Regions from separate parts of the Bacillus sp. JJ722 genome, predicted to be linked through region 1. Evidence: a T-box and tRNA genes for the amino acid it is inferred to sense, from the RefSeq annotation. Region 1 holds a T-box; the other holds one or more tRNA genes.
What was found. The T-box of region 1 lies ahead of V7014_RS19540 (valine--tRNA ligase). A T-box ahead of a tRNA ligase gene usually reads a tRNA of that ligase, here a tRNA-Val.

Region 1 (8,110 bases):
GCATTTGGAAATGAGAAGAAAGCTCTTAAGGAATTTGAGGAAATTAACGAAAAACTGTATGACTCTGGTTGGAAATCTCAATTTATTTCTGGGATTATCATGCCGTTAATGTCTTTTATCAATAATGTTGGTTATGTATTGATAAGTGTAATTGGTGGTATTTTAGTTACAAATAAAGCTATTTCTGTTGGAGATATTCAAGCTTTCATTCAATATGCGCGTCAATTTTCACAACCAATTATGCAAACAGCTAACATTGCAAATATTATTCAATCGACAATTGCATCTGCTGAGCGTGTGTTTGAGCTATTAGATGAAGAAGAGCAAGTACCTGAAGTAGAAAATCCTAAAGTGATTTCATATCCGAAAGGGCATGTGGTTTTTGAGCATGTGTCATTTGGATATAAAGAAGGGGTTACATTAATTGAAGATATGAATATTGATGTAAAGCCAGGTCAAATGATTGCAATTGTCGGACCAACTGGAGCGGGTAAAACAACTTTAATCAATTTATTGATGCGCTTCTATGAAATCAATAGTGGAGCGATTCGAATTGATGGTGTAGATATAACTGAAATGGCACGTAGCGATTTACGTCAACTATTCGGTATGGTTCTACAAGAAACTTGGCTATTTAACGGTAGTATAAAAGACAATATTGCCTATGGTCGTGAGAACGCTACCGACGAAGAAGTTTATGAAGCAGCTAAAGCCGCTCATGCAGATCATTTTATTCGTACCTTGCCAGATGGATATGACACGATTTTAAATGAAGACGCAACGAATATTTCACAAGGTCAGAAACAATTATTAACGATTGCCCGCGCAATTTTAGCAAATCCAGCGATTCTAATATTAGATGAGGCAACAAGTAGTGTAGATACAAGAACGGAAATTCACATCCAGAAAGCGATGAATAACTTAATGAATGGTAGAACAAGTTTTGTTATTGCTCATCGACTTTCTACCATTAAAGATGCGGATTTAATTCTTGTGATGAAAGAAGGTACAGTCATTGAACAAGGTAATCATCAAGAGCTGTTGAATAAAGGTGGATTCTATGCTGATCTTTATAACAGTCAGTTCTCTGGTGGTAATATTGCAGATGATGTAGGTTGATTCTAATCAATAATACGATGAAAGGCACTTCATTTTCAGAGATGAAGTGCCTTTTTGACTGAAGCTTTTAATCAAAAGATCAGAGACTGTTTTTCTTAACTTTCTGTACTAAAAAATCCTTTCATCTCATAGGTTTACTAATGATAGTCGCAGTCTTTTTAAGTGATTGAGAGGAGGAGCGGTTTTGACGAATCAGGATCAATCGTGTTTACGATTTTCTTTAGAAGAATCTATTTGGTTTCAAAAGGGGCAGGAAGTTAGTGAATTGTTCTCCCTTTCCATAGAGCCGAACGTATCAATTTCAGAAAGGAACCAATATGTAGTTATCGAAGGATCACTATTAGTGACAGGGGAATATCAAGGGGTAAATGAAAACTTTGAGTGGGAAAGTGGAAGTAACTATAATCAATTAATGCATCAAAGATATATTCAAAATGTAATGCGCCGAGAAGATGATGGTACTTATTTATTTCATCATGCATTTCCAGTTGATATAAGTATTCCAACTAATCGAATTGTAAATCGAAATGCTATAGAAGTGGATATTTCTTCTTTTGATTATAATATGCCGGAAAATAGTTGTATTAAGCTAATGGCTGAATTAATAATAACGGGCATTTATGATGGAGAACAGGTGCAATATACATCTAACGAATTTACACCTGCTGAGGAGCGTGATGATGTATACTATGAGATCCCTCTTGAAGAATCTGTTACTTACATTCAAAGTGAGAGTAATTATGTTCATAGACCTGAAAGATATGATGAATCTTACACTTTCCAAAAGGATAGTAACTATAATCAGGAATCAATACAGGAAGAAAGCTATATAGAGGCTGAATCATTAACCACATATGGACGCTATAGTGAAATAGAATCAATGATGCAAACGGAGAGTTATTTGAGCAATGAATCGTTGAAAGAATCACATGTACGTAATAGTGAAATAGAGTCAACAATGCAGATGGAGAGTTATGTGGACAATGAATCGTTGATTGAACCACATGCGCGTTACAGTGAAATAGAGTCAATGATGAAGATGCAAAACAACACTCATACTGAATCTTTTGCACAGTTTGACAAAAGTGAAACAGAATCACAAATTCAATTGGAAAGCTATATGGATGCTGAATCATTAGTATCGTTAGAAAGAAATGAGGAACAAGAATCGCAAACAGAGATGGAAAGCTATATAGATACCGAATCATTAGTATCGCTTGAAAGAAACAGTGAAGTAGAATCGCAAACAAATCCGATAGAGACGGAATCATTATCGATCCCGTTTGGACGTAAAGACGATGAAGATTCTCAAATAACACATGATGAGAGCTCTGCAGAAAATGATTCATTCTACACTAATCTTTATGGCGATAGGAAATCTGAATCTTTGCAAAAAGAAAGTTATATTGAAAGTCAAGTTGTTACATCACATATGAATCGAAATGAAGAAGTAGAAAATCAACTTGAAACAGAAAATTCGCAAGAATCATTTGGGGCGTCTGCCTATGCCGTACCGAAAGAAGAATCATCGCAGCACCAAGATCCTAAAATAAGAAATCATCACTTACAAGTTGAAAACCTGCCTTTACATTTTCAATCTAGTTTTACAATTCCGATGCCGATTTTTACACCTCCAGAAATTCCTAGTTATCCAAGGGATCCGGTAACAAATGTCAGTGGAGATATAGATATGCCTATCCATAATGATTTTGAGGAAAGTTCATACCAAACGTTAAATATTGGCTTAGAGGAAGAGGAACTAGTAAGCAGCATGAGAAATGAAGACTATGTTCCCACAGAAGAAGAGGAATTAGATGATGGAAATACAGATATTCATGAAATTTTAAATAGACAAGGGCGGGATGTTCAAACGCCTGTGCAAGAAGTACAAATTGAAGAAATAGATGTTGAAGAAAGTACTCAACTAAATATAAAGAAGCGACGCATTTATAAAGAGGAAGATCAGGAAGTGGCAAGACCAAAGTCCGAAACAGGTAAGTTATCAGTTAGCTTAACAGATTTCTTCGCGAAGAAAGAAACGCAAACACAGACAAGGTTGAAAGTTTGCATTGTTCAAAGTGGTGAAAGTTTATCGGATTTGGCGAGTCGTTATGAAGTCAGTAAGCAGGATATTATTGCCTACAATAATTTAGATGATGAGAGTGATGTTCAGGGAGGGAAGGTGTTATATATCCCCCATAAGGCCATTCATAAATAGGAAATGACGCCTGCGAAAGTGAGTGAATACAGGTGGAGAGAAGCGAATATATTTCAAGAGAGGTTGAAGAAATAAGCAAGCATTATATGCTTCAAGTCCAATATTCGGAAACGTTCGGGCGCATTCATAAAGTATATACAGATCAAGGAGTGTATGCTTTGAAAAGCATTGCTCCGAAACATAGTATGGATTTTATTAGGCATGTACAACGGTTGTATCAAAGAGGATACAACCGTGTTGTACCTATTTATACAACCAGCGACGGTCGCTATGGAGTTTTATACAACAATCGCCTTTATTATTTAATGCCGTGGCTTGCGAATGATGAAAGTGGAGAGCGTAACGAGAAACATAAGCAAATGTTTCGTGAGCTAGCTCGAATACACGCTCTTACTGTGAAAGGTCTTCCAATTGAAAAAGAAGAACGTGAAAATCATTTTCAGAAAACACTGGATATGTGGAAGAAACAGCAACGATTTTTGGAAGAATATATCGGCCAATGTGAGCAGAATTGGTATATGTCTCCTTTAGAATTAATGTTTTGTTCTTGCTATTATGACGCGTCTCAAGCTCTTTCTTTTTCTATTCGGAAACTTGAAGAGTGGTATGAAAAAACAAAGGATGATGAAAAAGTCAGAACGGTTGTGATTCATGGAAAAGTCAGTATTAAACATTTCTTACTGAATGATCGAGGTGCTGGCTATTTTATTAATTTTGAAAATGCCAAGCCGTTACCACAACATTTTGATTTGCTACCTTTTTTTGTAAGGTACTGTAACACATTTCCGATTCGATGTGATGAATGCGTAGATTGGCTGTATCACTATAATAAATATTTTCCTTTGCAGGATGATGAAATGATGCTATTTACTAGTTATCTGGCATACCCTATTCAATTTATTGAAACAATTGAAGCATATCATTCTCGGAAAAACGATGCTAAGACTGAATTGCAATACGTGAAAGAATTGCAAAAGAATTACTGGCAGTTGAAAAACGTTGAATACTTAGTTATGAAAATCGAGGAAATTGAAGGGCAAAAAAGAGCAGCAAAGCAAGCTGCTGAGAATGAACAGCAATAAAGTGTCTGAAAGGATTCTTTTCAGGCATTTTTCATTTTTGTGAATCTAAAATATACAGGATGAAATTTCGTTGCTTTTGAAGGTGAAGCAATATGTATCATACCGCTTGACCGTATATAGGCAAGCGGTATCTTCTATTCGAACATTTAAAATACATTATAGCGTATACTAAGAGCCGCACATATTAACAGAACTAATAATAATACATCAAAGGTGGTAGGGAAGAAAAAAGTACGAATTGCTTGGAAAACACAGATCGGGATAATAAATTGACCACATAGATTTCGTAAATTTCGAAGCCAAGGAGGCATGTTGTAAGGGCCGTATTTTCTTTTCATAGGTATTCAACTCTCTCCTCAATAAAATATCATTACAAAGGGCTATCCCTTTGCTTGGTATTTAACCTTACATCTGCTAAACAGGGATCTCTTAAGCCTGTTTAACTCCGTATAGAATGAAGCTCTCTGACTGAGAAGGAAACATGATACGTTTCCGCTTTTCTTATCATTCTATGGGAATGTCTAAAATGTGTGATTAGATTAGAACGGAAACGAAATAACTGTATAAAATATAGAAAAACGGCAAGAATTATTGACGAAAGAACAACTTTTTCTGTACTATAGTAGTAATTAAATAATAGCAATAGCAAAGAATGGGAATAGTATGTTTGAATTCTGCTTTAAGAGAGAGAAACCAGTAGCTGAGAGGTTTTTTAAGTAAGAGCAAACAGAAGTAGCCCAGGAGCTGCTTTTATGAAATAGTAGTAGTAAAAGCCGGTGAAGAGCCGTTATAATTCTTAAGCGCCAATTAATTGTACATATAGTTAATTGGAATAAAGGTGGTACCGCGAATCAACTCTCTTCGTCCTTTTTTAGGAAGAGAGTTTTTTTATGTTCAAATGAATGACTAGGAGGAAAACATAATGGATAACAATCAAACATCAATGCCGACTAAGTATGATCCACAGACGATTGAAAAAGGTCGTTACGACTGGTGGGTTAAAGGTGGCTTTTTTGAGGCAGAAAGCGATGAGAAGAAAGAACCTTATACTATTGTAATTCCACCGCCAAACGTTACAGGTAAACTTCACTTAGGTCACGCTTGGGATACAACATTACAAGATATTTTAACTCGTATGAAAAGAATGCAAGGATACGATGTTCTTTGGCTGCCAGGTATGGACCATGCGGGTATTGCTACTCAAGCAAAGGTTGAGGAAAAGCTACGTAATGAAGGTGTAAGCCGTTATGACCTTGGTCGTGAGAAATTCGTTGAAGAAACATGGAAATGGAAAGAAGAATATGCTGGTCATATCCGTGAGCAATGGGCGAAAATGGGTCTTGGCTTAGACTATTCTCGTGAGCGTTTCACACTTGATGAAGGTTTATCAAAAGCTGTAAATCAAGTATTCGTTTCTTTATATAATAAAGGTTTAATCTATCGCGGTGAGTATATCATCAACTGGGATCCTTCTACGAAAACAGCGCTTTCTGATATCGAAGTAATTTACAAAGATGTCCAAGGTGCTTTCTATCACATGAAGTATCCTTTAGCAGATGGTTCTGGATATGTGGAAGTTGCGACTACTCGTCCTGAAACAATGCTTGGAGACTCTGGTGTTGCTGTACACCCAGAAGACGAGCGCTACCAACACTTAGTCGGTAAAAAAGTAATATTACCAATCGTAGGTCGTGAAATTCCAATCGTTGCTGATGACTATGTAGATAAAGAATTCGGTACTGGTGTAGTTAAAATGACTCCAGCGCATGACCCGAACGACTTTGAGGTAGGTAACCGTCATAACTTAGAACGCATTCTTGTAATGAATGAAGACGGTACTATGAATGCGAAAGCTGGTAAATATGAAGGAATGGATCGCTTTGAATGTCGTAAGCAAATCGTGAAAGACTTACAAGAACAAGGTGTTCTTATTAAAATCGAAGAGCATATGCACTCTGTAGGTCACTCTGAGCGTAGCGGTGCAGTAGTTGAACCATATCTTTCAACACAATGGTTTGTTAAAATGCAACCACTTGCTGATGAAGCAATTGCCCTTCAACAAAAAGAAGAAGAGAAAGTTAACTTTGTACCTGAACGTTTCGAGAAAACATATTTACGTTGGATGGAAAACATTCGCGATTGGTGTATTTCTCGTCAATTATGGTGGGGACACCGAATTCCTGCTTGGTACCATAATGAAACAGGCGAAGTATACGTAGGAACAGAAGCACCTGCTGACACTGAGCATTGGACACAAGATAATGATGTTCTTGATACTTGGTTCTCTTCAGCACTATGGCCGTTCTCTACAATGGGCTGGCCTGATGCTGAAAAAGCTGACTTTAAGCGTTACTATCCATCGGCTGCTCTAGTAACAGGATATGATATTATCTTCTTCTGGGTATCACGTATGATTTTCCAAGGAATCGAATTCACAGGAACTCGTCCATTCGAAGATGTATTAATTCACGGTCTAGTTCGTGATAGTGAAGGACGTAAAATGAGTAAATCACTAGGTAACGGTGTTGATCCAATGGATGTTATCGACAAGTATGGCTGTGACTCATTACGTTACTTCTTATCAACAGGAAGCTCACCAGGTCAAGATTTACGATTCTCCATTGAGAAGGTAGAGTCAATCTGGAACTTCGCGAATAAGATTTGGAATGCTTCTCGTTTCGCGTTAATGAACATGGATGGCATGACATATGAAGAAATCGACTTAACTGGTAAAAAATCAGTTGCAGATAAATGGATCCTTACGCGCTTGAATGAAACAATTGAAACTGTTACACGTTTAGCGGATAAATATGAGTTTGGTGAAGTAGGTCGTGTACTTTACAACTTCATCTGGGATGATTTCTGTGACTGGTATATTGAAATGGCAAAACTTCCATTATACGGTGAAGATGAAGAAGCGAAGAAAACAACTCGTTCTATTCTTGCTTACGTATTAGATAACACAATGAGATTATTACATCCATTCATGCCATTCATTACGGAAGAAATCTGGCAAAACTTACCTCATAAAGGGGAAACAATTGTTACTGCTGCATGGCCAACAGTGAACGAAGATCTAACTGATAACGAAGCAGCTGAAGATATGAAGCTATTAGTGGAAATTATTCGTTCTGTACGTAATATCCGTGCGGAAGTAAATACACCACTAAGCAAGAAAATCAACTTAATCTTAAAAGCGAAAGACGAAACAATTGCTCAAAGCTTAAAAGATAACAGCGGATATATCGAACGCTTCTGTAACCCTGAAGTATTAACAATTGGTACAGACGTGGAAGAGCCAAGTCAAGCAGTGACAGCTGTTGAAACAGGTGTAGAAGTAATTCTTCCACTTCTTGGATTAATTAATGTAGAAGAAGAAGTGAAGCGTCTTGAGAAAGAGCTTGATAAGTTAACTAAAGAAGTTGACCGCGTTCAGAAGAAACTAAGCAATGAAGGCTTTGTTAAAAAAGCACCTGAGAAGGTAATTGAAGAAGAACGTGCAAAAGAAAAAGATTATAGTGAAAAACGTGATGCGGTAATCCGTCGTATTCAAGAGTTACAAAATATTTAATTAAACTAAATTCCATTCGAAAAAGCATTCAATTGTCTGTGAGAACAGTTAAATTGAATGCTTTTTTTATCCATTTTATCGATTTCCGACAGAAGACTCCTTCCTCAATCGTGTGAAGGG
Region 2 (14,336 bases), on a different contig from region 1:
GAATCTAGTAACAGGAGGAACAGGTGGCACGTACTATCCATTGGGTGGATCGTTTGCTGAAATCATTTCAGCTAATACGAATGCTGAAACAACAGCCCAATCATCAGGAGCATCTGCAGAAAACATGGAGGCAATTAAAGCTGGTGATGCTGACCTTGCATTTACACAAACTGATATTGCTTCATACGCAACAGAAGGTAAGTTGATGTTTAAAGATGAACCGATTTCCAATATTAAAGCCATCGCATCACTATATCCAGAAACAGTACAAATCGTTACCACAGCCAAATCAGGAATTAAATCGATTGCAGATTTAAAAGGCAAATCTGTTTCAGTCGGAGCACCAGGATCTGGAACATACGCAAATGCTGAACAAATTCTCGAAGTGCACGGATTAACAATGAAAGATATTAAAGCACAAAACCTATCATTCGATGAATCGACAGGTGGCATTCAAGATGGAACAATTGATGCAGCCTTTATTACGGCTGGTACACCTACTGGTGCCGTAGAAAGCTTAGCAGCTACATCAGATGTAGTCATCGTTCCATTAGCGGAGGATAAAATAAAAGTGTTAATAGAGAAATATCCTTATTATGCAGAAGATGTTGTTCCTGCTAAAACGTATAAAATTAAAGAAGATGTAAAAACAGTTGCTGTTCAAGCAATGCTTGTTGCGCATGCTGATTTAGATGAGAAGTTAGTTTATGATATTACAAAATCAATCTATGAGAATCTAGATCAAGTAACACATGCGAAAGGAAAATTAATAAAAGTAGAAAATGCCTTAAATGGTGTTGGTATTGATGTTCACCCTGGTGCACAAAAATATTTTGATGAAAAAGGCGTAAAAGCTCAATAACCAGCATATGATATATTAGCTGACTCTAAAGATAGGCATGAACCCATTGGGATATGACCAAACTTTAAGTCAGCTTTCTTTGTAGAAAAGGACGAAACTTATGGTGAAAAAAATCCTCGTAATTGCTATTCTCCTTCTGATTATTATTGGTTTTATACCGTTTTTACCTGCAATTGTTGTTTATAAGGAACATACCGATGACGTGCTCGCTTATGCACTTCTTAAAGAAAACCAAACGTTCAAAATCCAATACTTACATTCTATTCATCTATCTCCTGTCGTAGAGATATATGAAAGAACAGCGAATAATGAAATTAGGCAAATCGAATTGATGTATGAAGATTTTGCTGTGGGAATGCCTTCACAAGCAGAAGAGCAGGAAAAATTTATTGAAGAGGATGGGAAGTATTTTATTAGAAATATGAATCGAGAATTTCCAACTATTACTTTACGAGTTGGACGAGTAGTAGCAAATCATTCATTCATAATCGGAGACAAAACTATTGCCATGTCTAAATTTACAGAGCCAGGAAGTGTAATAAGAATTGAAGTGAAGAAGATATCACTTTTGGAGAGTTGGAAAGGGGTGAGGATGTTTGACTGATACAATGTTAACGCAAGAGCAACAACAAGAATTGATTGAGAAATATGATCCTGAGGCTGCTATGAGAAGGTTAAAAGGGACAATGGGCTGGGTGACCTTCTTTGGTTTACTTGCTTTTTCTCTATTTCAATTATACACAGCTATAGATAAACCACTTATGGCACAATTGCAGCGCTCCATCCATTTAGGGTTTGCATTAGCGCTCGTTTTTCTCTTATTTCCAGCTCGTAAAAAGAATTTATACAAAGGTACAATCGCTTGGTATGACTATATTCTTTCTTTATTAGGTATTGTAGTAGGGACGTATTGGCCGATTATGATGGAAGAATTGGTGATGCGACCTGGCACAGTTACTCAGCTCGATTATTATGTCGGCATTATAGCGATTTTACTAGTGTTAGAGGCAACCCGTCGTACAGTTGGACTACCTATCACAGTAATAGCGTCTTTGTTTATTGTTTACGCTTTATATGGGCCCTATATGCCTGACTTTATCGCACATCGTGGATTATCGTTAGAACGCTTTGTGCAAACGATGTTCTTTACGACTGAAGGAATATTAGGTACTCCACTCGGTGTATCATCCACTTTTATTTTTCTGTTCCTACTATTCGGTGCTTTTCTAGTAAAAACAGGTGTCGGAGATTATTTCAATGACTTAGCTGCTGTCATTGCTGGAAAACGAATTGGTGGTCCTGCCAAGGTTGCGATTTTCTCTAGTGCATTGCAAGGTACAATCAGCGGAAGCTCAGTAGCAAATGTAGTAACATCTGGTGCGTTTACAATTCCAATGATGAAACGACTAGGATATGACAGGAATTTCGCTGGAGCAGTTGAGGCAGCTTCTTCTACAGGTGGTCAGTTAATGCCACCAATCATGGGCGCTGCAGCTTTCTTAATGGTAGAGTTCATTGGTAATGGCATTACTTATTGGGATATTGCAAAAGCAGCTGCAATTCCTGCAGTATTGTACTTCGCAGGAATCTGGATTATGACTCATTTTGAAGCTAAGCGTCTGGGCTTACAAGGATTAAGAGAAGAAGATATTCCAACGAAAAAAGAAGTTCTATCTAAGATTTATTTATTATTTCCTATCGTTGCAATCATTGTATTGTTGATGAGCAACATGTCGGTTATGCGTGCCGCATTAATATCCATTGTGATAACCATTGTAGTGAGTTGTGTTCGCAAAGAAACAAGGATGGGAATAAGAGACATAATTGATGCGTTAGTCGATGGTGCTCGTACTGCTTTAGCGGTAGCGGTAGCGACTGCTGCAGCAGGGATTATTGTTGGAGTTGTTACGAAAACAGGTTTAGGTTTGAAGATGGCAAATAGTCTTGTCTCCATTGCGGATGCACTTGTATCTAATGGAGATATGAAACTGTTGTTAACGCTGTTCTTCACGATGGTAGCAAGTTTAATTTTAGGTATGGGGTCACCGACAACGGCAAACTATGTTATTACATCTACAATTGCTGCACCAGCTTTAATACTAATGAATGTACCTGATTTATCTGCTCACCTTTTCGTTTTCTACTTTGGCATTATTGCAGACATTACTCCGCCTGTTGCGCTTGCCGCCTTTGCCGCTGCCGGGGTATCAGGAGGAGAACCGATTCGAACGGGTGTCATTTCTTCAAAATTGGCCATTGCGGCGTTTATAATCCCATATGTTTTTGTTCTATCTCCAGAATTGCTAATGATCGATACAACCATTCCATCTACATTGTGGGTTGTATTCACAGCTTTTTGCGGTATGATTGCTATCGGAGCAGGCATGGTCGGTTTTTGGTTCAGAAAAGTACTATGGTATGAAAGAATTCTCGCCGTTATATCAGGTTTACTGTTAATTTATCCAGAAGGTATATCGGATATAGTTGGTTTGATCATGTTTGGCGTTTTAATCCTATTGCAGATTGTGAGAAAAGGCGACCGAGTATCAGGAGCTTTGATGAAAGGGTAATGATGATTTATACCATTCGAGAAAATTATTCTTGGGTGGTTTTTTGTTTGTGGGTTTAGGAGGGGAGAGTGAAAAATGTTAGCAGTGGATCAGAAATATGAGCAGAGAATTAGATATATGAGCAGAGAATCAGATATATGAGCGAAAGATGAAAAAGCAGTAGCGAAACGCTACTGCGAAGTAAATCCATTCTTAATCATTGAGTCTAGCTGATCGCCTAGCTGGAAAGACGGGCTTTGCGGTTCGGTGACTCATATAACTATGCAAGGCCATACCGACCATAACAAGTGCCATGCCAATCCATGAAGTTATGGAAGGAATTGGGCTTGCGAGAAAGATAATTTCACCAGCAACGGCAAATAATACTTCTAAAGACTGTGTCGCTTCCACAGCTCCTAGCTTTTCCATGTCATTCTTTACTAAATTTGTAGCAGCAAAGAATAATACTGTTGCTGCCACTCCAGAAAAAAGGGCAACTAATCCAGATTGAACAACTTGGCTGGAACTAGGTGCTCCAACAGTAAACATACCGATAACGGATAGAACAATCCATAAAGGTAGACTTGCAATGGTCATACCAAGGGTGCGTTGATAGGCATCTAATCGATCACCGCAAACGTTCATCATTTTCCTGTTTCCAAGCGGATAAGCAAATGACGCAACGATCATGGAAACACTGCAGAGAATAATGGCTTGAACTGACATTGTAGAAGCATGCTCAAATTGCATGACGATGACCCCAAAGAGAATGAGTGAGGAAAATCCTAATCCTCTCCAAGGAATTGAACCTCTTTTTACAATGGTTTCACCGTTAATAAACTGCACTTTCTCCATAAAAAGTGGTGCAAGCAGTGAACCAGAAATAATGGTAATTTGCCATGTTCCAGCTATTAGCCACCCAGGTGCAAATGACGAGGCATAGGTTAATGGAGCGTAAAATAATCCAAAGCCAACAAAACTCCAAATCAGCCATGGGATGGGTGCCTTCTTCATTTCAATGAACAAAGTATGTAGATTTTTTCTAGCTCCTACAATAATAAGTAGAAAGATGACCATAAAGTAATAGCGTAGTGAAGCACTCCAAAGCCAACTTCCTCCATCTAATTCCATCGCTCGATTAATAATAAATGTGAAGGCAAAGAAGAAGGCCGAGCATGCTCCAAGTATAATTGGTCGCAAATTGATCACCTCTAGGAAAATATAATGGTATGAAGTTCTATTTATGTCTTTCAGAATAAATGAGATATTGATAAAATACTTTCTATATACAAAAAAGTCGAGGTTGTTAATCATGAAAGAGTACGCTGTTCAAGCTAGTCATGTCACGAAGAAGTTTGATAATGTTCCTATTTTACATGATTTAAGTTTTGAAATCCATCAAAATACAAAGCTGGCTATTCTTGGCCATAACGGATCGGGAAAAAGTAGCCTTTTAAAACTGATCGCTAATATATATGTGCCATCATCAGGAGAAATCAATACATATGGTAAGAAAATCGGCTATGTTCCTGAGCATTTCCCGGATAATATTCGCTTTAAATTACGTGAATTTTTGTTACATATGGGGACAATTGGTGGAGCAGAGGAACAAGTTGTTCAGAAAAAAATCGATTATTACATAGAGCTATTTCAGCTACAACCATATAAGGACGCTCTTCTAAAGCATTGTTCCAAAGGAACGAAGCAAAAAGCGGGACTTATTCAAGCTATTCTTACGGATTGCGATATTCTCTTATTGGATGAGCCATTAACGGGTCTTGATGATGAGTCGAAGAAAATCTTTCTTGATATGATTCAACAGATTGATCGCGATTTTGCGTTGATTTTTACCGCGCATGAACAGGAAACTGTTGATTTATTAGCAGAGGAAGTGCTTGTCTTAGAAAATGGCAAAATAATAAGACATGAGGCTATAACTGAAAGAACAAAAATGAAAAGTATTACAGTTAGAATCTCGAAGCAATTAGATCGAGAAGAATTAAAAATGTATGGAAAAATAAATAGTGAGACAGAAAATACGGTAGAAATGATTGTAGCGGCAAGAGAGAGTGATTCTTGCTTACTTTATTTACTAGAAAATGATTGTTCAATAATTGAAGTGAAAGAGAAGATATAAGATGAAATCATTCGTTATGTATCAATTGAAAAATTATATTCGTTCGCTTGTTTTTATCCCGCCAGTGGTGCTATATATTTGCTGGATTGGCATTTTATATGCCTATAGTACGGCGGATGTCTTAAATAGCTATGCAAATTCAGCTGTTGTATTGTATGTCATTTTAACATGGATATCAATGAATATATTTCGCTTAGAAGAAGAAGCAGAGAAACATATATTGCTTGTTCATTTAAAGCAAAAAGATCACTTCCTATTTGGAAAATGGATTGCTTGTATTGTAATGATGCTTCCTTTAGTACTCATCGCTCATTTCTATCCGCTTGTTACTAACAGTTTTCATACAGAAATTACGCCAATCTATCATTTTTTATCCATCTATTGTCACGTAGGATTAGGACTTCTTGGCATTATCACTGGAAGCTTCTTTGGCGGAACAAATATAACAAGAACAAAGTATGTTTGGCTGTTGAGTGCGCTAACAGTTACGGCATCATTAGCACATTCACAAATTTCCGAATTGCTTCCAACAGGCTTCTCTTGGTTGTTATTGATTCTACCACCTTTGCGCTTCTTTTATGAACCTTTAAAATTTGGTGGTACTACTGGATTACCAGCAGGTTTTCTCGCATCATTCAGCATGGCGATGTTTTACATATTAATCGCTGGTGTTGTTGTGATCAAGATGTTTATGAGAAAGGAAAAAGTATAAGTGCATTAACTTTGTATTTTGTTGGCTATTTTCGTATACTACAAATAACTTAATAGAAATTTATGAATAGCAGTCAGTGCTTTGAAGGGTACTGGCTGCTTTTTGTTTTTTAGGGGTGAAATAATGAAGAAAAGTACGTTGTTTTTTATGGGGATGGTGCTTGTTGCATTTAATTTACGTCCTGCATTAACAGGGGTAGGCCCGATTACAAGTTTCATTCAAGATGATTTAGGTATTTCAGCAAGTCTTATTGGCTTCTTGACGATGCTTCCATTAATCGCTTTTGGCTTTATGTCATTAGGTGCACCAGCATTAGGAGCAAAAATGGGAAACAGTAAAGCGATTCTTATTGCACTTATTATATTAATTATCGGCATTAGTTTACGTTCAGTTGGTGGTATTGGATTGTTGCTGCTTGGAACCATATTGATTGGTGTCGGTATTGCAACAGGAAATGTATTAGTTCCTAGTTTTGTTAAAGAGAGCTTTCCGAAAAAAGCATCCTTATTTGTCGGTATCTACTCAGCGGTTCTTTCATTTGGAGCTGCAATTGGTTCGGGTATTACGGCGCCGCTTGCTACATCAACTAATTGGCGTATCGCCTTAGCATTCAGCGGAATCTTAGTCCTATTTGCATTGATTATATGGATTCCTGTTACGATTAAAAATCGTCAAAATCAAATCCATGACCGTGGAAAGCGTCCGTTCTTTCCTTTGAGACAATCGTTAGCGTGGTTTGTGACAATCTTTATGGGTGTTCAATCATTATTATTTTATAGCTTAGTAAACTGGATGCCTACAATGTTAGAAGATCGAGGAGTCTCCGTTGAAATGGCAGGAACAATTGTAATGGTTATGCAATTAGCAAGCTTGCCAGCGATCTTAGTCATACCATATTTAGCAGAGAAATATGAAAATCAGAGAGTACTTGGTGTTTCAATCGGAATTGTATACTTCATTGGTCTAGTAGGTGTATTCTATTTACCAGCGTCACTAACATGGTTATTCATAAGTTCCATTGTTATAGGTGTAGCACAAGGAGCGAGTATCTGTTTAGCATTACTATTTGTTAACTTACGTGCCAAAACACCAAGTCAAGTTATGGTTCTATCAGGCATGGCACAATCATTTGGATACTTCATTGCCGCAATCGGACCATTTTCATTTGGTGTACTGCATGATGTAACGCATTCATGGACACCAGTTATAATTTGTTTATTAGTATTCACAATCGTCTTATCGCTTGCAGGTTGGAGAGCGGGGCGCAGAGAATATGTAGTAGAGTATGGATGAAGTAGTAGTGGTATTTATGAAATATATTGACAATTTTTCACTAAGATTTTATAGTTAAGTAGTATATTGCTAGCTTTCCACTATTTTTTAGTGCAAAGCTAGCGTTTGAGATCCGATAGTTCAGTGGGAGAATACATCCTTGACAGGGATGGGGTCGGGGGTTCGAATCCCTCTCGGGTCATCAATTTTCAGGAGCCAGAAACCTTTATGTATCAAGGGTTTCTGGCTTTTTGTTTAGAGAAGGCAATTTTGGATGCCCCCTCTTTTGGTAGAATGTTACATCTGCGTTTTTTTTCTGCTCATTTCAAGATAAAAAACGGACAGAAAAAAATTATTTCTGTCTTTTTTAATCTTATTAGGAACTAAAAGTTTTTCTACTAAAACCCGATTTGAATGCAAAATTCACTAGTTTAATTTATTTAGTATCTTTATACCAACTTCTGTAATCTCTGTTCCCTGTTTTCTAATTCCGACTTTAATGCAGTTAGCTTTATTTAATATTGATAATCGATGGCGCAATTTGGAATCTGACAAAAAATATGGGAGCATATCTTGTATCACACCTCTTCCCACGTTCCTTCCTCTCTTTTTACAATTCCATAGTATTTGTAATATCGACTTATAATCTTCAATAAAACTTCCCGTCTTTAAGAAGAGGAGTGTCTCATCAATCTCTGATAATGAATTATTAGAGATGCTAACAGTCTCTTGTGATTGTAAAATCTGATCTGGTAGGTGATTTTTAGTGACTACATTCCCTTCAACAATGACCATTATATAATGGAAAAAATTCTCAAGTTCTCGTATATTACCTGGCCAATTATAATTCATTAAAAGTTTTTTTACATTTGATTCAAACAGTAAATTTTTCTTGTTGACCTTTAAATAGAAATCTATCAATATAAATAAATCATGTTTTCTTTCTCTGAGCGATGGAATATGTAACGGTAAAACATTTAGACGATAGTATAAATCTTCACGAAATACACCTTCTTGAATCATTTGATGTAAGTTTTGATTGGTAGCTGCAATAACTCGTACATTTATTGGTATAATTTTATTGCCACCTACACGCATAACTTGACGTTCTTGAAGAACGCGTAGAAGGGATGCTTGAAGACTTAGAGAAGCATCCCCAATTTCATCCATGAAAATAGTTCCATTATGGGCTAATTCAAATAAGCCCATTTTTCCTTCTTTTTTAGCACTTGTAAATGCCCCACCCTCATATCCAAATAATGCACTTTCTATTAGCGTTTCGCTTAGTCCTGCAAAATTAACGGCCACAAATGGACCATCTTTTCTTTCAGAACTATTATGTATAGCTTGAGCAAAAACTTCTTTTCCAGTACCATTCTCTCCAGTAATTAACACTGTATAATCACTTTTTGCCAATTGAACTGCTTTTTGTTTTGCAGATAAAATCAAAGAACTTTCCCCAATAATATTGTCAAATGAATATTTTGTGGTTAAACCTAACTCTGTACTTTTTCGTCTAATTTCTTGCTCCATTCTTTGAACCCTTGTAACATCTTGAAATGTGATGACAAGACCTACTAGTTGTTTGTTCAAGATTAAGGGAACTTTCGATACTAACAATGAGCGATTGTTTATTTGAAATAAGTTATCAATTTGTTCTTTTTGTTCTGAAAATGTCTCATTAATCTGAAAATCAGGTAGAATTTCTCTGTAATGCTTTCCCAAAAAATTTATAGAAGGGAGTTGAAGAATTTGATGTGCATCTTCATTTATCAATGTAATAATTCCTTTTTCATCTAGCCCTATAATCCCTTCATGTACTGTATTTAAAATCGATTCTAATTTTTTTGTTAATTGTTTTTCATTTTGAATTGCTAATGATAAATTCCTTCCCATTTTCACAAAATCTCTAAAGAATTCTGCCGTATAGAAATGCGCCTTTTCTAAAGAAAGGTTTAATAGACGAGCAATATCAAGCATAGTTGTTAAATCAATTGGTCGGTTTTCTAAATTGATAGTGCTTTTGATATGTTTCGGCACAAATTCAGTTAGTCCAAATGTAATAGCTAAGTCTAGATTCTTTGTCTGTTCGACGCTTGTAAGACCGGGAATATATGGAATTAACGTTAAATTTCCAAATCCAAAGGCGTGTAGAACATCAATAGAGTCTCTAGCCACTTTCATTGAGTTAGTAACTAATAAAATTTTTGTTTTAGCAGGCAAATCCAAAAGCTGTTCTAACTTTGCAATTCGAATAGAACGTCGAGCAACCATAAGAGGAATATTTAAATTCAATTCTCTAACAGCTTCTTCTAGCACTGGGCTAGACAGTAAAATTAAATCAGCTTTATGGATAACCTTTTCATTTAATGGCAACGTTTCATAACATGTATCAATGTCAATTTTTGAACCAAAAAACATTTGAAGATTTTCTTCAAATGTTTTGCATACTGTTTTAGTGCTAGTTACAAGAAGTATAGTAGGTTTTTTCATCTTCTTCTCCTTACCACACGATTACATTTATCTCTTATTTTAGCAGATTATTAAACACCTTAGCTTGTCGTAACAGAAATGGACGTTCTGTATCGGAACTGGGTTGCTACTAGTTCCCTTAAAATGGTCCATAATTAATAAGAACTGCAATGCCCACAAAAATAGAGCCAATTGTTGCCCATATAAGAACTAATGGCCAAACAAATTTAGCCCATTTAATCCAAGGTATCCCTCCTATAGCTAATACTGCCATGAGTATGCCTGAAGCCGGTGTAATAATGTTTGTAATCCCCTCTCCAAGCTTAAATGCCAGTACTCCTGTTTGTCTTGTAAGCTCCAAGGTATCCACTAAGGAAACCATGAACGGCATCACAATAACAGCTTGTCCACTTCCGGATGTAACAACTAAATTAAAAAGCAGGTTAAATAAATACATAGCCTGCGCCCCGAGTATTGCTGGTAGACCCTCTAAGGGAGATAAAGCGTAAGTGACAATTGTATCCATAATATTACCATTTTCAAGAACGAGAACAATCGCTTTAGCCATACCGATTATCAATGCCCCATAAACAAGGCCTCTGGCCCCATCTAAAAACACTGAAACAAATTTATTTGGAGTAATCTTTGCAATAATCGCAACTGTAATTGCCATCATCATGAAAATTGCTGATAGCTGGTTAATAGACCACTCCAAATTATATACACCAAAAAGGAAAATACCGATATATACAAATAAAGTTAACATACAGAGTTTGTGAAGAGTAGTAAACCCACCAATATCTTCTTTTTCTTTCTCGCTTGACTCTCCAGCGAAAGGGACTATTCCCATTTTACTTTTTGAAGGATCATTACTAATTCTTTTAACATAAAGACATACGTATATGACAGTAACTATAAGCAGCACGATAAATGCTGCACCCCTTAGAGCTGCACCAGAAAACAATGGAAGTCCCGCTATATTCTGAGCTGTACCCGTTATAATTGGATCAAACGTACCTGTAGCAACCCCAACATACTGCCCCAAATAAATCATTGCCACTCCTGTTATTGCATCGAGTTTTAAGGCTTTAGCAAGAATAATCCCGATTGGAATAAAGGCAATTACCGCGTTACCGCTTATTCCTACCATATCAAGAACTCCAAACAGCACGATAATGGATGTAATCAATAAATATTTTTTCTCTTTTGTTCTTTCAATTAAAACATTGATTCCAGAATTAACTGCACCTGTATATTCAAATACAGCTACAGTTCCCCCAATGATAAGAACCATAAATATTAAATTTGCGCTATCAATTAATCCATTCTGTATGGCTAAAAATATATCCATGATCGAAGCTGGTTCTCCATTTGTAGCAGTATAACTTCCTGGAATTACTTGAGTAATACCATTATCTGTTGTTTCTCTGTCAAAAGATCCTGCCGGAATAATATAGGTACAAAGCGCCGCTAACAACAATAAACTAAATAGAATAACAAAGGCATCGGGCATAGCAAAACGTTTTTTCCAAGACTTTTTGTTTGATTCGTTGTCCTCTTTCTTTATAGGTTTAGGAACCGGTTTTTGAGCCGTAGGTTGCATAAGTATAATTCCCCCTTATTTTATTATATCAATTTAATGTTAACACTTGAAATTCTATCCTCCTCTTCTTGTATTTCCCTTCGAAACTAAGATTTGCAGTATGAATACTTACAGTTAATAATGCAAAAAGCATGCCAATTCTATGAGAAAAGGAATAACTTCTATAATGCAGCTTATATTAAATGAATGGTCCGTTTATAGGTTGTTTTATAGGTATAAATAACTTAAAAAATAACCTATAAAAAATACTTTGAAACAAAGGGAATTGATTTAATAAAGAAAAAAAGTGGCGTAATTCTTGCATATACATAATTTGAAAAGAAAAAAGGCACAGAAGTGTTTTAGAGGAGGAATTATTGTGAGTAAGTTACTAATCGAAAAAGGCATTTCTAGCTATCTCGAAGTTCATAAACAAGATATGTTGGATGATTTGATTGAATTTGTAAAAAAAGAATCACCTTCAAACAATAAAGAATTAGTTGATGAGTGTGGAATATATTTAAGCCAGCTCTTTCAAAAGAGATTGGACGTTGGATACGAATTAATAGAAGAAAAAAATGTGGGGAATCACCTGAAATTTACAATCGGAGAAGGTAAATCACAAATTTTGGTTATTGGGCATTTTGATACAGTTTGGAAAGAAGGTAGACTTAGTCTTAGAAAGGAAGGAAATATACTGTATGGCCCTGGAATTTTAGATATGAAAGGTGGTATTATCCAATCTTTATGGGCAATTAAAGCCATTCAAGAACTAAATCTTCCATTAAATAAAAAAATCGTTTTTCTATGTAATTCAGATGAAGAAATTGGTTCAGTTACTTCTAAGAAATACATTGAAGAAGAAGCACAAAAAAGTGATGTTGTATTAGTGGCTGAACCTGCTGTAGCTGGATCAGGAGCTTTAAAAACAGCTCGAAAAGGAACAGGATTTTTCGATATAAAAATATGGGGACGGGCTGCCCATGCTGGTAATAATCATGAAGAAGGCATTAACGCTATTGAAGAACTAGCTAGACAAGTGATAGTACTGCAAGAATTGACCAATTACGAAATAGGGACAACTGTCAATGTAGGAACGGTTACTGGAGGAAGTGGGAGAAACGTGGTCCCCGAATACGCAGAAGCTCAGGTGGACTTACGTGTCTCAACAAAAGAAGAGGCAAAACGAGTGACGAATATTATTTTAAATTTAAAACCAATTATAAAAGGAATCAAATTAGAAGTGACCGGCGGCTTGAATCGACCACCAATGGTGAAAACTGAGCAAACAAGAGAACTGTTTGAATGTGCTCAATCTATTGCATCCGAACTTGGCATAAAATTAGAAGAAGCCTCTGTTGGTGGAGGAAGTGATGGGAACTTTACAGCAGCTATGGGTGTACCAACTCTTGACGGTTTAGGTTCGTGTGGAAAAGGAATTCATGAAGAAAATGAACAGATTCAAATTGACGCACTCCCTGAACGAGCTTCTTTATTTGCTAATTTGTTATTGAGACTATAGCTAAATAAAGGCTTTAGCACTAGTTAAAACGCTGAGGTTCTCGCCAATATGGATGTGAAACGTTGATATAAAGGAATTGGAGATATAATTCTTGAGGCTACAGATGAGATTAATGCAAATGAATATAAATGAAATCATTGCTAACCGTGTCTGAAGTTACTTGGGCATGAAAAAGGGTACAGATCAGTAGCCTTTGCTCTGCTACTAATACACCTAGCTAGTATTATAAGGTTAGCCAATGTAATATTGGTTGACCTTTTTGTTTAGGTGCTAGAGAATTAATGGTAGCTGGGGTAGAACGTAAGCACACGTGCGATCGCATCCCGACAACTAAATCGTTCGTTCTTACTTTTACCATATATAAAGAGCTATAAAGCAGCACATACACTTAAAGGATTACATGAACCTCACGCATTTATCATAAAAAACCTCCACATATATGATGTAAGGAGATTATCTCATGAGTTATTTATACGTTGTAGATGGGACTATCTGACACTACTTTAAGAAACGTTAGGAGTTTTCCGAACCATTTTCGTATAAGTAGAATAACAGTAACGGAAAATGAAGACACCAATAGGCCAATTATAAAATGAGTTAAAAGCATGCCCTTTAACACCATGAACAAAAGAAGATTTAATCAAATGCTAGCATCGATAGGCTTGGTACTTATGGTTGTAGGCTGCTCAGATGAGAACAAACAGGTTGTACAACAATCAGAAACAGAACATACGGGCAGAACTAATCAAACGTCAGAAAATATAATGGAAAAAGAAACCACAATGGAGAAATTTGAACAACTTGAGAAGGAATATGACGCGAGGCTTGGGGTCTATACTATTGACACAGGAACAAAAAAAAACTGTAGAGTTTCGTGAGGACGAACGTTTTGCTTATACATCTACTTTCAAAGCTCTGGCTGTTGGGGAAGTTTTACAACAGAATTCTATAGAAGAACTTAACAAAATAGTTCCCTACACTAGTGATGATCTTGTCACACATTCACCTATTACAGAGCAACATGTTGAGACAGGGATGGCTCTTAAAGACATTAGTAAAGCTGCAATCCGATACAGTGACAATACTGCTGCAAATCTTTTATTTAAGGAAATGGGCGGCCCTGAGGGATTCGAAACATTTTTAAGAAACTTGGTGACCAAGTAATTAATGCTGAGCGTATTGAGACAGAACTAAATGAAGCTGTACCAGGAGAAACGCGTGATACAAG

Region 2: it has a tRNA-Val gene. The T-box ahead of V7014_RS19540 (valine--tRNA ligase) is inferred to sense a tRNA for this amino acid. The anticodon was not compared.

What each region holds. Positions count from the first base shown of each region.
Region 1 is NZ_JBALMO010000175.1:250-8,359, forward strand. It holds partial or broken gene V7014_RS19520 (ABC transporter ATP-binding protein) at 1-1,119, shown strand, start outside; gene V7014_RS19525 (LysM peptidoglycan-binding domain-containing protein) at 1,304-3,337, shown strand; gene ysxE (spore coat protein YsxE) at 3,370-4,419, shown strand; T-box leader at 5,059-5,291, shown strand; gene V7014_RS19540 (valine--tRNA ligase) at 5,342-7,990, shown strand.
Region 2 is NZ_JBALMO010000140.1:15,169-29,504, forward strand. It holds gene V7014_RS16935 (TAXI family TRAP transporter solute-binding subunit) at 1-862, shown strand, start outside; gene V7014_RS16940 (DUF1850 domain-containing protein) at 963-1,466, shown strand; gene V7014_RS16945 (TRAP transporter permease) at 1,471-3,432, shown strand; gene V7014_RS16950 (DMT family transporter) at 3,625-4,611, opposite strand; gene V7014_RS16955 (ABC transporter ATP-binding protein) at 4,724-5,548, shown strand; gene V7014_RS16960 (hypothetical protein) at 5,550-6,260, shown strand; gene V7014_RS16965 (CynX/NimT family MFS transporter) at 6,384-7,553, shown strand; tRNA gene V7014_RS16970 (tRNA-Val) at 7,663-7,734, shown strand; gene V7014_RS16975 (sigma-54 interaction domain-containing protein) at 7,959-10,025, opposite strand; gene V7014_RS16980 (YfcC family protein) at 10,144-11,607, opposite strand; gene V7014_RS16985 (M20 family metallopeptidase) at 11,966-13,108, shown strand; gene V7014_RS27310 (hypothetical protein) at 13,753-13,986, shown strand; partial or broken gene bla (class A beta-lactamase) at 13,922-14,336, shown strand, end outside.